DNA from 2 places in the Mahella australiensis 50-1 BON genome. Region 2 is predicted to be linked to the other one. Evidence: riboswitches for the same ligand, from Rfam matches in the RefSeq annotation. Region 2 holds a riboswitch; the other holds the start of a gene.
The links. Region 2 has a riboswitch for thiamine pyrophosphate ahead of thiT (energy-coupled thiamine transporter ThiT). Riboswitches for the same ligand answer to the same signal wherever they lie in the genome.
Positions count from the first base shown of each region.

Region 1: it holds a riboswitch for thiamine pyrophosphate, as region 2 does, so the genes downstream of both, thiE (thiamine phosphate synthase) here and thiT (energy-coupled thiamine transporter ThiT) in region 2, are expected to answer to the same signal.

Region 1 covers NC_015520.1:2,174,380-2,179,873, forward strand. The annotation lists gene MAHAU_RS10160 (VOC family protein) at 286-741, opposite strand; gene MAHAU_RS10165 (aldo/keto reductase) at 816-1,625, opposite strand; gene MAHAU_RS10170 (aminopeptidase) at 1,855-2,970, opposite strand; gene MAHAU_RS10175 (LysM peptidoglycan-binding domain-containing protein) at 3,150-3,503, shown strand; TPP riboswitch at 3,586-3,700, shown strand; gene thiE (thiamine phosphate synthase) at 3,756-4,379, shown strand; gene MAHAU_RS10185 (hypothetical protein) at 4,381-4,815, shown strand; gene thiM (hydroxyethylthiazole kinase) at 4,812-5,494, shown strand, end outside.
Region 2 covers NC_015520.1:2,452,666-2,458,159, forward strand. The annotation lists gene MAHAU_RS11460 (DUF2225 domain-containing protein) at 1-480, opposite strand, end outside; gene abc-f (ribosomal protection-like ABC-F family protein) at 606-2,459, shown strand; gene MAHAU_RS11470 (ferritin-like domain-containing protein) at 2,468-2,875, opposite strand; gene thiT (energy-coupled thiamine transporter ThiT) at 2,939-3,574, opposite strand; TPP riboswitch at 3,664-3,768, opposite strand; gene MAHAU_RS11480 (RidA family protein) at 4,141-4,635, opposite strand; gene MAHAU_RS11485 (DUF362 domain-containing protein) at 4,892-5,494, opposite strand, start outside.

The sequences.
Region 1 (5,494 bases), 280 kb from region 2:
GCATAATCCCACAGTATTTAATATGTATTATCATTATATTGTGGAATTGCGTTGTTTTCTTAATTATAAATCGTGATTCAGAAATGTTCAAGGAGGAATAAAGGCCATTAAGGTTAGTTAAATGCTAATATTACTCATCAATCTTCGTTTATCGAGGTATTGCTTTGAATATCATCGATTTTTATAATTTAACTCCACATAATCATTCAATCATGTTTGTGATTATGAATTATTTAAAAGTTAAAAGGCCGGAATGAAAATTTCATTCCGGCCTTTGGATGCTTATCAATCATTTTCAAGAAGTTCAATCATAACCTTCAGATCTGCAATGCTGTCTATATAAGCGTAACGGCCCCCGGTATACTCTCCCTTCTGTACCAACGGCATACCGATCTCCGCAAGCTTATTGACTTTGCCTTGCATATCTTTTATAACAAAAGCTATATGGTGTATACCCTCTCCATGAGCATCTAGGAATTCTCGCCATGTCGACGGTTCATCGTCCGGCTCTATGAGTTCGATATCGATGTTATTGGACATATGCAAGAATGCCAGTTTAGAACGGGCCTTAGTAGGTTCGCCTTTATATTGCGCTAATGTCTTGTCGTATGTATCGGTTATAGTTATCTCTGGAACTTCCATACCAAAAAAATCTGCAAATTTCTTCGCTGATCGTTCTATATTGTTAACAATAATCCCTATCTGTGCGACAGCAGTCGTTCCCAAAATCCCATTATCCATGCAAAAACTCCTTTTAATTTATTGAATCGGGCAGAGTGCCACATTACCGCACCCTGCCCAAAGCTGACATTTAATTATAAAAACCGTTTATTTTGATTTAAGCCGCTTATCCTTTCCATATCCTCTTGGGATAATTCAAAGTCAAATATATCGGCATTCTCTTTTATATGTTTCTCATGAGTAGCCTTCGGTATGGCAACGACATCTTTTTGAATGTCCCATCTCAAAACTATTTGGGCAGGCGTCTTGCCGTATTTTTCTGCTAATTCCTTCAACAGCGGCACGTTATTGACATTGCCTCGCATTAAAGGACTGTAGGCTTCGAGCTGTATATTATTGGATTTGCAATAATCATATAGTTCCGGTCTCGTGTTAAGCGGATGATATTCCACTTGGTCGATAGCTGGAACTACGCCGCTGTCTTTTATTATATCCTCCAAATGATTGACATCAAAATTGCTGACCCCGATAGCGCGAGCTCTACCGGATTTATAGATATCGATCATAGCTCTCCACGCAGCTATGTATTTATCGCCAACCGGCCAATGTATCAGATACAGGTCCACATATTCGAGCTGTAATCTCCTTAGGCTTTGCTCAAAGCCGTCCATTATTGCGTCATAACCATTCGCTTGGTTTTCATTCCACAGCTTTGTGGTTATGAAAAGCTCCTCCCTCGGTATACCACATTCCTTTATTCCCCGACCCACACCGCTTTCATTGCCATAGATAGCCGCTGTATCTATACTTCTGTAACCAATCTTTGTAGCTATCTTTATGGACGACGTGGCCTCTTCATCGGTCATCTGCCATACGCCTAAGCCAAGCCATGGCATATTCACACCGTTATTCAATACGGTACATTCCTTTATGCTATCCCTCATCTTTAGTCCCCCTTACGCAATATTTATGTATATTTATATATTTATTTTAGCACAAAACCCTAGATAGAACAAGTGCTTTGTTTCGCTTTTACTGGCTTTCCAGCTCAATAACGCAAGAATTATGCCCATCCAATTCTTATAACCGTCAAAACCTTATATACAAAATTATCTATGAAATACATAGCTCGCACAGCAATATGGTTGAGCAGTTGCTACGCTCAAATTTGCTTTACCTTAACACATCATCTATAAAATAGCCATCCTTATAAAAAAGCTGATCGTCGGCATATATTTCGCCGCCCTTTCTCATATCGCACAACATGTCCCAATGTATAGTTGAACGATTCCTGCCGCCTGCCTCAGGCATTGAATCCCCTATGGCCATGTGCACAGTACCGCCTATTTTTTCATCGAATAGCATGTTCCTAGTAAAACGTTGAATCCCGTAGTTCGTACCTATGGCCACTTCGCCGAAATAGCTTGCACCTTCATCCGTATCCAGCAAAGCCTTCAACAAACCCTCACCCTTTTGAGCAGCGGCTTTTACCACCTTGCCGTCCTTTATTTCCAGATATATTCCCTCTATGGCCTTACCCATGTAAATACCGGGAAAGCTAAAGGTTATATGTCCGTTTATGGCGTTCTCCACCGGAGATGTAAATATTTCCCCATCAGGAAAGTTCTCTTTACCGTCGCAATTTATCCATCTCCTGCTCGACGTATTAACAATGATATCGGTGCCTTTTGATATTATATGTATTTCATTCTTATCATTCAGATATTTAACCCATCGTTCCTGTTCTCTGTGCACTCGCTGCCATTCCGCTATAGGATCATCTTTATCCAATAACCCTGCGCTGTATACGAAATCCTCATACTCCCATAAGCTCATATCAGCTTCTTGTGCATTGGCTTGTGTAGGAAACTGTGTGCCACACCATCGCAACGTACCGTTGCCCATACGTTCAGAATAAATCTTGCGCCATGTGCTTTGTCCTCTAGCAGCGATTTGCAGTCTTGCGGGATCTATATTAGCGTTGCAGCGGGTATTTTTATCGCCCCATGCGGTGAGCCACACATCAGCCCTTTCTATCACTTGTCTTTGGATGAATCGCTCTTGCAGCAGCTGCTGCTCAGATGCAATTTTCAGCATCAGTTCAGACATTTCGGGTATATCCACAAGCGTCTCCACATGAGCCCCAACAGATACAGCCTCTTTCGCCACTTCAATTATCCAAGGCAAGGCTATATCTCCGGCCTGCACTAGCACAAAATCACCTTTTTTTACATTGGTTGAATAATGCACCAACACCTTTGCCAAATTATTTAATCTTGAATCTATCATGTCTAAATCTCCTTAATTAATCTCATTCAACAGAGCACCTTTGTATTATAATTCTTTATTGGATGCTTTTGCAAGCAATAATCCATGCTTCAGCCCTCGACACTCTAATGAACATTTCAGCGACAACATACATAACATGTATCAGATATCTTATATATTAATAAAGGTGGTGTTTAATTATGCCTACTTGTCCGTCCGGATCATTTGCATACACGATCAAGGCCGGGGATACCTTTTGGAAGTTAGCCAAAACGTATAATACCACGGTGGCAGCTATACAGGCGGCCAACCCCGGGGTTAATCCTAATAAGCTTCAGATAGGCCAGGTAATATGCATACCTGGAAGTAATACTCCTCCCGCCAAACCCTGTCCGGCAGGTTCTCGATCATACACGATCAAGGCCGGGGATACCTTTTGGAAGTTAGCCAAAACGTATAATACCACGGTGGCGGCTATACAGGCAGCTAATCCCGGGGTTAATCCTAATAAGCTTCAGATAGGTCAGGTAATATGCATACCGGTAGGTAAATAACAATCAACACAAATATCATATTATAGAGAAAATCGTCATTGACATGCTTTCTCCTGCATGATAGAATATACAAAAATTGAATAGGTGACCACTGGGGTGCCGGATGAGGCCGGCTGAGATAAAGGACCGTTGAATCCTTTGACCCATTGAACCTGATCCGGTTAATGCCGGCGTAGGAATGTGGAATGCGTATATACAGGCCATGGACATCAGGTTCATGGCCTTAATTTATTTTTCGAGAGGAGGGATTATATGAATATATCCGGACTTTATGCCATAGCCGGCAGCTATAGAAATGATAAACCAGTTGAGCGTATGGTAGAGGCCGCCATAAAAGGCGGCGCCAGTATTATACAGCTGCGCGAAAAGAACACAAGCGCCAAACAATATATAGAAAGAGCAACGCGCGTTAAAGCAATAACCGATCGCTACGGCGTGCCTTTGATAATAGATGACAGGGCTGACATAGCGCTGGCCTCCGGAGCAACCGGCGTACACCTCGGCCAAAATGATTTGCCCATAGAATTTGCCCGACAAATATTAGGCTCATCTGCTGTAATAGGCATATCTGTGCAAACGCCGCAGCAGGCTATAATGGCTCAACGGCAGGGCGCTGATTATATAGGAGCAGGTCCTGTATTCCCCACCATATCCAAGGATGATGCAGAACCGCCCATAGGCATCGCCGATCTTTACGACATATGCCATGCCGTGACTATACCGGTCATAGCGATAGGCGGTATATACTCATACAACGCAACCGAGGTTATGGGCGCTGGGGCCGCCGGCATAGCGGTAATATCGGCTATATTCAACGCCCGCGATATAGCAGCGGCAACGGCAGAGCTAATCCAAGCGATGAGGAGGAATACATAGCATGAACATAATCGAACAACTGATACTGCGCGTCATAGACGCCAATATAAACCGCCTGCGCGAAGGGCTGCGCGTATCGGAGGATATATGCCGCTTTGCATTAAACGACGAGACGTTAAGCCAGCAGCTCAAGGCGTTGCGCCATCAGGTAAAACAGGCCAGTGATCTAATAGCACCCTATCCGCAACTATTGCACGCCCGCGATGTCCAATCCGATGTAGGCGCCGCAACGCCAAATAAAGATGAAGATCAGCGCGATAATATACAACGCATATTAGCCGCCAATATGAAACGAACGCAGGAATGTTGCCGCGTGCTGGAGGAATTCGCTAAATTATATTCCAATGAGGCCGCTTCTACTTTTAAGACTATGCGCTATAATCTATACGCGCTGGAAAAAAATATATACGATATTATGGAGGAAAGAAAGATATGACAGGACAATTACTGGAGAGAGTACGGCATGAAAAGCCGCTCATACATCACATAACCAATCAGGTGACTATCAACGACTGCGCCAATGCCACGCTGTGCATAGGCGCTCTCCCGGTCATGACGCATGCTGTCGATGAGGTGGAGGAAATGGCAGCAGCATCCAACGCTCTGGTGATAAATATAGGTACACCCACGCCGGACCAAATAGATGCCATGGTGGCTGCCGGCAAAAAAGCAAATCGATTGAATATACCGGTTATATTGGATCCCGTAGGCCTCGGAGCAACCAAACTGCGCACCGATACCATAAAAAGGTTATTGGATAACGTCCACGTATCCGTAATAAAAGGCAATGCTGGAGAGATAAGCATATTAGCCGGGCAAGGCGGCACCGTCAAAGGCGTTGAATCAATAGGGCAATATGATAATATAGAGGCCTCATGCCGCGATGCAGCAAAAATATACGCTTGCACAGTGGTCGTAACCGGCGCTGCCGACATAATAGCCGACAGCAGCCGCACGCTCAGGGTCGGAAACGGCGACGCCATGATGGGCCGCGTGGTAGGGACGGGATGCATGGCGGCATCGATATTAGGCTGTTTTGCGGCCGTGGAGAACGATCATGTGCAGTCCTCGGCTGCGGCCATGGCTTGCTTTGGCATAGCCGGACAGTTAGCAGC
Region 2 (5,494 bases):
CTGACGCTCATAAGCAGCGATATATTCATCCAGTGCTGCCTGCAAAAAGCGCCTTTCTCCTTGTTCATCCTGGCCGAAGCGATACAGCCAGGCTATCCGCAGGCATAAGGCCGCTAATTCCGATGGTTTATCGTGCTTCAATTGAGCGCATAAAAGCGCCAATTTATAGCACTCCAACGCCTGCTCCAATGTACGCTCGCCACCGTAATCGCGCGATGTCCAGCTTGGGGCCGTATGCTGAAGCACAGCCTTTTTTCCCTCAACATCTATTTTGTCGAAGCGGTCGACTGAAGCTGCATATCCGCAGTGCGGGCACACATAAATGTCATAAAACATCGGATTGACACCTTTATAATGCACGCAAAAATCGCTATCTCTCGTTTCCACTTTTATCGCCGACGTTCTGACACGTGTGGAAGTAAAATTTTTGCCGCACACAGGGCATTTTATTTCCTTTGTATATAAAGCCTCTCTATTCATTCAATCCCTCCCAATTGCTAATTATACACCTTATGAATCAGCGCGGCAAATTCACTTAATGGCACATTGCAGCCACAATGCAACTATGATAAAATAATCATAGAATACGGAAGGAGCGAATCAGATTGACCGTTCTCGAAACCAAGGGCATAAGCAAAGCCTTCGGTTCAAAAGATATATTAAAAGATATAAGCTTTCGCGTAGAACAAGGCGATAAAATAGGCATAGTAGGCCCCAACGGTGCCGGTAAAACTACGCTTATGAAAATAATAACAGGTATAGAGCACGCCGATGCCGGCGAGATATACATGCCTGGCCAATGTTCGATAGGCTATTTATCGCAAGATGCCGGCCTGGATGTAAAAAATACTGTTTGGGACGAAATGCTCTCAGCTTTCAACGAGGTAATAGCCATAGAGACGCGCATGCACGAATTAGAACGGCTTATGGCGGATGGTCAGACGGATAAAGGCACGATGTCCGAATACGCTCGCCTGTCCGACCAATTCACTCATTTGGACGGTTACAGCTATGAAAGCTATACAAGGGGCGTACTTATTGGCTTGGGGTTCTCTCCGAACGAATTCGAGCAAGCCGTAACCACTTTGAGCGGTGGTCAGAAGACACGCGTAGCACTCGGTAAATTGCTGCTGCAAAAACCGCAGCTATTATTGCTCGACGAACCGACTAATCATTTGGATATTGAAGCCACTCAGTGGTTGGAGAGCTTCTTGCAAAACTATGCGGGCGCTGTAATGGTTATATCGCACGATCGCTATTTCATGGACGCCGTATGTAATAAAATATTCGATATAGAAAATACTATGATGACAGTCTATGATGGCAACTATTCGCGATATGCAGCTTTAAAGCGCGAATTCATAGTACAGCGAGCTAAAGACTATGACCTCCAACAGAAAGAAATAAAACGTCAGCAGGAGATTATAGACAGATTCCGCTCATATAACCGGGAAAAAAGTATACGCGCCGCCCAAAGCCGTCAAAAAGCGCTGGACCGTATTGAACGCATAGATAAGCCCGTCGAACAGCAGAGCATAAGCTTTGCTTTCAAAGCGCGCCAGCGCGGCGCCAATGATGCATTAAAAGTGGAATCGCTGAGTAAATCATTTGAAAATAAATGCGTGCTAAACGATGTAACCTTCGAATTAAAACGCGGCCAGAGGGCTGCCGTTATAGGCTCCAATGGCATAGGTAAATCCACTCTGCTCAAAATCATAGCAGACCAATTGGAGCCTTCATCCGGCAGGATTCGTATAGGACAGAATACGTTTTTAGGATATTATGATCAGGAGCATGCTGGCCTTAATCCTGACAAAACCGTTCTCGAAGAGCTCTGGGACGCTTACCCACTTCTCAGCCAGACCGATGTGCGAAAGATATTGGCTGTATTTCTTTTTAAGGGCGACGACGTACTTAAGAGAATAAACGATTTGAGCGGTGGTGAACGCGCCCGCCTAGCGTTGGCCAAATTAATGCCGGCAGGATATAATATGCTGCTGCTGGACGAACCGACTAATCATCTTGACATATCAGCGCGTGAAGCGCTGGAGGACGCTTTAAAAGATTATGATGGTACATTGCTGGCGGTATCCCATGACAGGTATTTTATAAACAAGATAGCCGATATAATACTCGAACTTACACCTGATGGGATAACCGTATATGAAGGGAATTATGACGATTACTGGCAGCAAAAACATCTACAGGATGGATCGCTTCAAATTTCGGTTACATCGGCCAAAAGGAGGGCTAAACCCAAAACCGAAAATACATCGCAGGCCGCGGCATCTCAAGATATAGAAGCCGAAATAGTAACTATAGAAGACCGTATAGCAGAGTTGGAGGCGGCCATGTGCGATCCAGATGTATATACCGACGGTCAAAAAATGCGTCAATTAACGGATGAACATGCCAAGCTCAAAACTGAATTGGAAGAGTTATATGAAAAATGGGCATAGGCTCAAACCTATGCCCTGCTGTATAACATATTAAATCTGTCCGCATGTTTTTGCTCATCAGTCACAATTATATACATCCAATTCTTCATATACCAGAACGGAGCCTCTATCAGTATGATCCTATATTCTTCTACGGCGTTTGTTTCCCCCATTATGGCGCTGGCCAAGCCATCCTTGTAGCTTTTAGGCGGCGATATCTCAGGCTCAGGCACACTTATGGAAGAACCTGTGAGATAGGTATACATATCGCTGAACATCCTGTAATGTTTAAGTTCATCCTCGCGTATACCTTTTATAATATCCTTGTCCTCAGGCGGTGCCATTTCGATGAGTACAGCATAAAAAGCCGCATCATGCCGCTCACCTTCCATAGCTTCCCTTATGCGCCTGACCAGATCGGACTTATCGGCATACATAGTATCATCTCCATATATAGATTCTTATATATACTATGCAGCACAATCCGCATCGGTGTCGCCTTATATCGCGTTAGAGCGCAATCGTTCTATCATGCTCCTCACCTGCGGTATTAGGGATATTACAAAACAAATGGCCGTATCCGTACCTATAACCATACCATTAACCACCATAGAATACCATATGGGATTCATGCCCTCCGGCGCATAACTTGCAAAGAATATTACGCCGGACAGAAAGCTGGCCATAAATCTACCAAAACCACCGAGCAATACCCCTAGGCTTATATTATTTCGGCAGTAGCCGGCCAGGCCCAATGCTCCAAAAGCTATTATATAATCTAGCAATACCTGTACAGGATGTAGTATAAAAGGATCCTGTATCAGTTGCAAAAGGCCGTAAGCAACGCCTGCCGCAATACCGGCTGCCGGGCCAAAGATATAGGCATATACGAACATTGGCAGCATACTGGCCAATGTTATCGAGCCCCCCTGCGGCCAATGATAAAAACGTATATAGGACAATATAAAGGCTACGGCTATGCATAAGCCTCCGTACACGACAGATTTGGTATTAAAGCGGGCTTTGGGGCCTATTACAGCTAAAAAACCGACTACTGCCAATACCGCTATCACCACTGCTATAGTGGTGGGCGTAATCTCGGTCAAGTCCTCAAATACACTTATGATGTAATCCATACGCTCACCTCCTCTCCCTTTGTAGTATTTGCCTGACTATGCCCGGAAAGGAGGTCAAAAAAGACCACATGCTAGGCATGCGGTCTTAAGCTCTTAACAAACCGCTTCCCTACGCTAGTATTATCTAGACAGGTTCCAAGGGTTAAGCGAGAGACACTCGCTTTCTCAGCTATTCAGCTCCCCTAGCGGACACAGATCAAACATATTTAATTTTACACTTGCTATTATAGCACTATCATGGCTTGTATTACAAGCCTGATAATAAAATTTTCCTGCGATTAGTAATATAACAAATTCAACGCATGCAATGATATAAATCCTACGCCCGCTCATGAAATATTGCTGGCGTACTTACAATTCGCTTCGCTTGAGCAAGCTAACGCCGGCAATTCGCGTCCATGCTCAGTGCCGGCTGGTCGGGCGTCCATGCCCGACCTACGCTTGCTCTGCGCTGCACTCATTGAGTACGCCTACACAATATTTCAAGGCGTTCTCAGGCTTTATATCATTTGCATCGCTTTATGTCGCCCGTTTCAGTCATATATTACGAATTCCAGATAAAATTTTCATATCTCGGCTATAAGTTCTATCTCTACCGGTACGCCGGCCGGCAACTCTGATACGCCTATGGCCGCGCGCGCATGACGGCCGGCTTCTTCAAATATATCGACTATCAGCTCGGAGGCACCATTGACTATTTTAGGCTGTTGCTCAAAACCCGGCGCTGATCTGACATAACCTGTTATCTTTACAATACGTTTTACTTTATCGAGGTCGCCAACGGCACTTTTTAATACAGCTAAAGCATTTAACGCAGCCAGCCGCGCCGCTTGATAGCCTTCATCCACCGATATGCCATCGCCTACGCTGCCTTTGTATTGTGCTATGCTGTTTACTGTGGGCAATTGTCCCGATACAAAGACCATATTGCCGCATATAATCGCCGGTATGTACGCCCCCACAGGTGCAGTCGTCTGCGGTAGTTCTAATCCCAATGCCTTTATTCTTTCTTCTATAATAGACAATAGCATCACCCGTATATGTAAAAATAATGGCGGCAAGAGCTGCCGCCTAACGAGATAAAAGTCAATTAAGATGTTCTTATAAGATAGAAAGGCGAAATGTTACAGTACAAAAATGTTACAGAACATGAGCCTTATCCAGCTCCATCACATTTATCCGGGCGTTTCCCCAGCCGCTGGCGGGTCGAGGCAGAAGAACGCCCGGCAAATGATTGACATAAGTTATTATAGCACATGCTTCATAATATATCAACATGAATTTTTTGTGCAATATGTATAATTTTCACCCGATTTCTTACCTAAAAATCCATGATTTCTTTATATCGACAGCTTTATAAGGACATAGCTCCTGACAGCAAAAGCATCTTATGCATATATTTAAATCGACACGAGGGCGCTTATCCACCATCTTTATAGCCCTAGGCGGGCAATTATCGGCGCAATCGCCGCACCCTTTACACGCGTCATGATCAAATACCGGCCTGGCCATAGTCACGTTGCGCAAAAAACCGACCATAAACCGCGGTACCTTGCCGTCCAGAAAGCTTACGCCGCGGCGCGGCGGCATCTCGAAATCTTTCACTTTTACATCGTTTACAGGTATGCCTAAAACTTTTATATCATCAAGAGTTGCCGGTAAACCACGTTTTTTAGCTTGCCGCACAGTAGGTATTACATCCAGCGGTATGCCGGCTATGGAAGCCGCCGCCACATCGGCGGCAAATGTGCTGGCACTGGCCACTATGACGCCTATATTGCGTGGCCTGCCCGCCGACGGACCATTACCGTCCATACCCACTATACCGTCTATTATAGCTAATGCCGGTTTTACAGCCATGTTTATATCTATGAGCATATCGGCAAAATCATTGAGATCGGGCATTTTCAGATGATATTC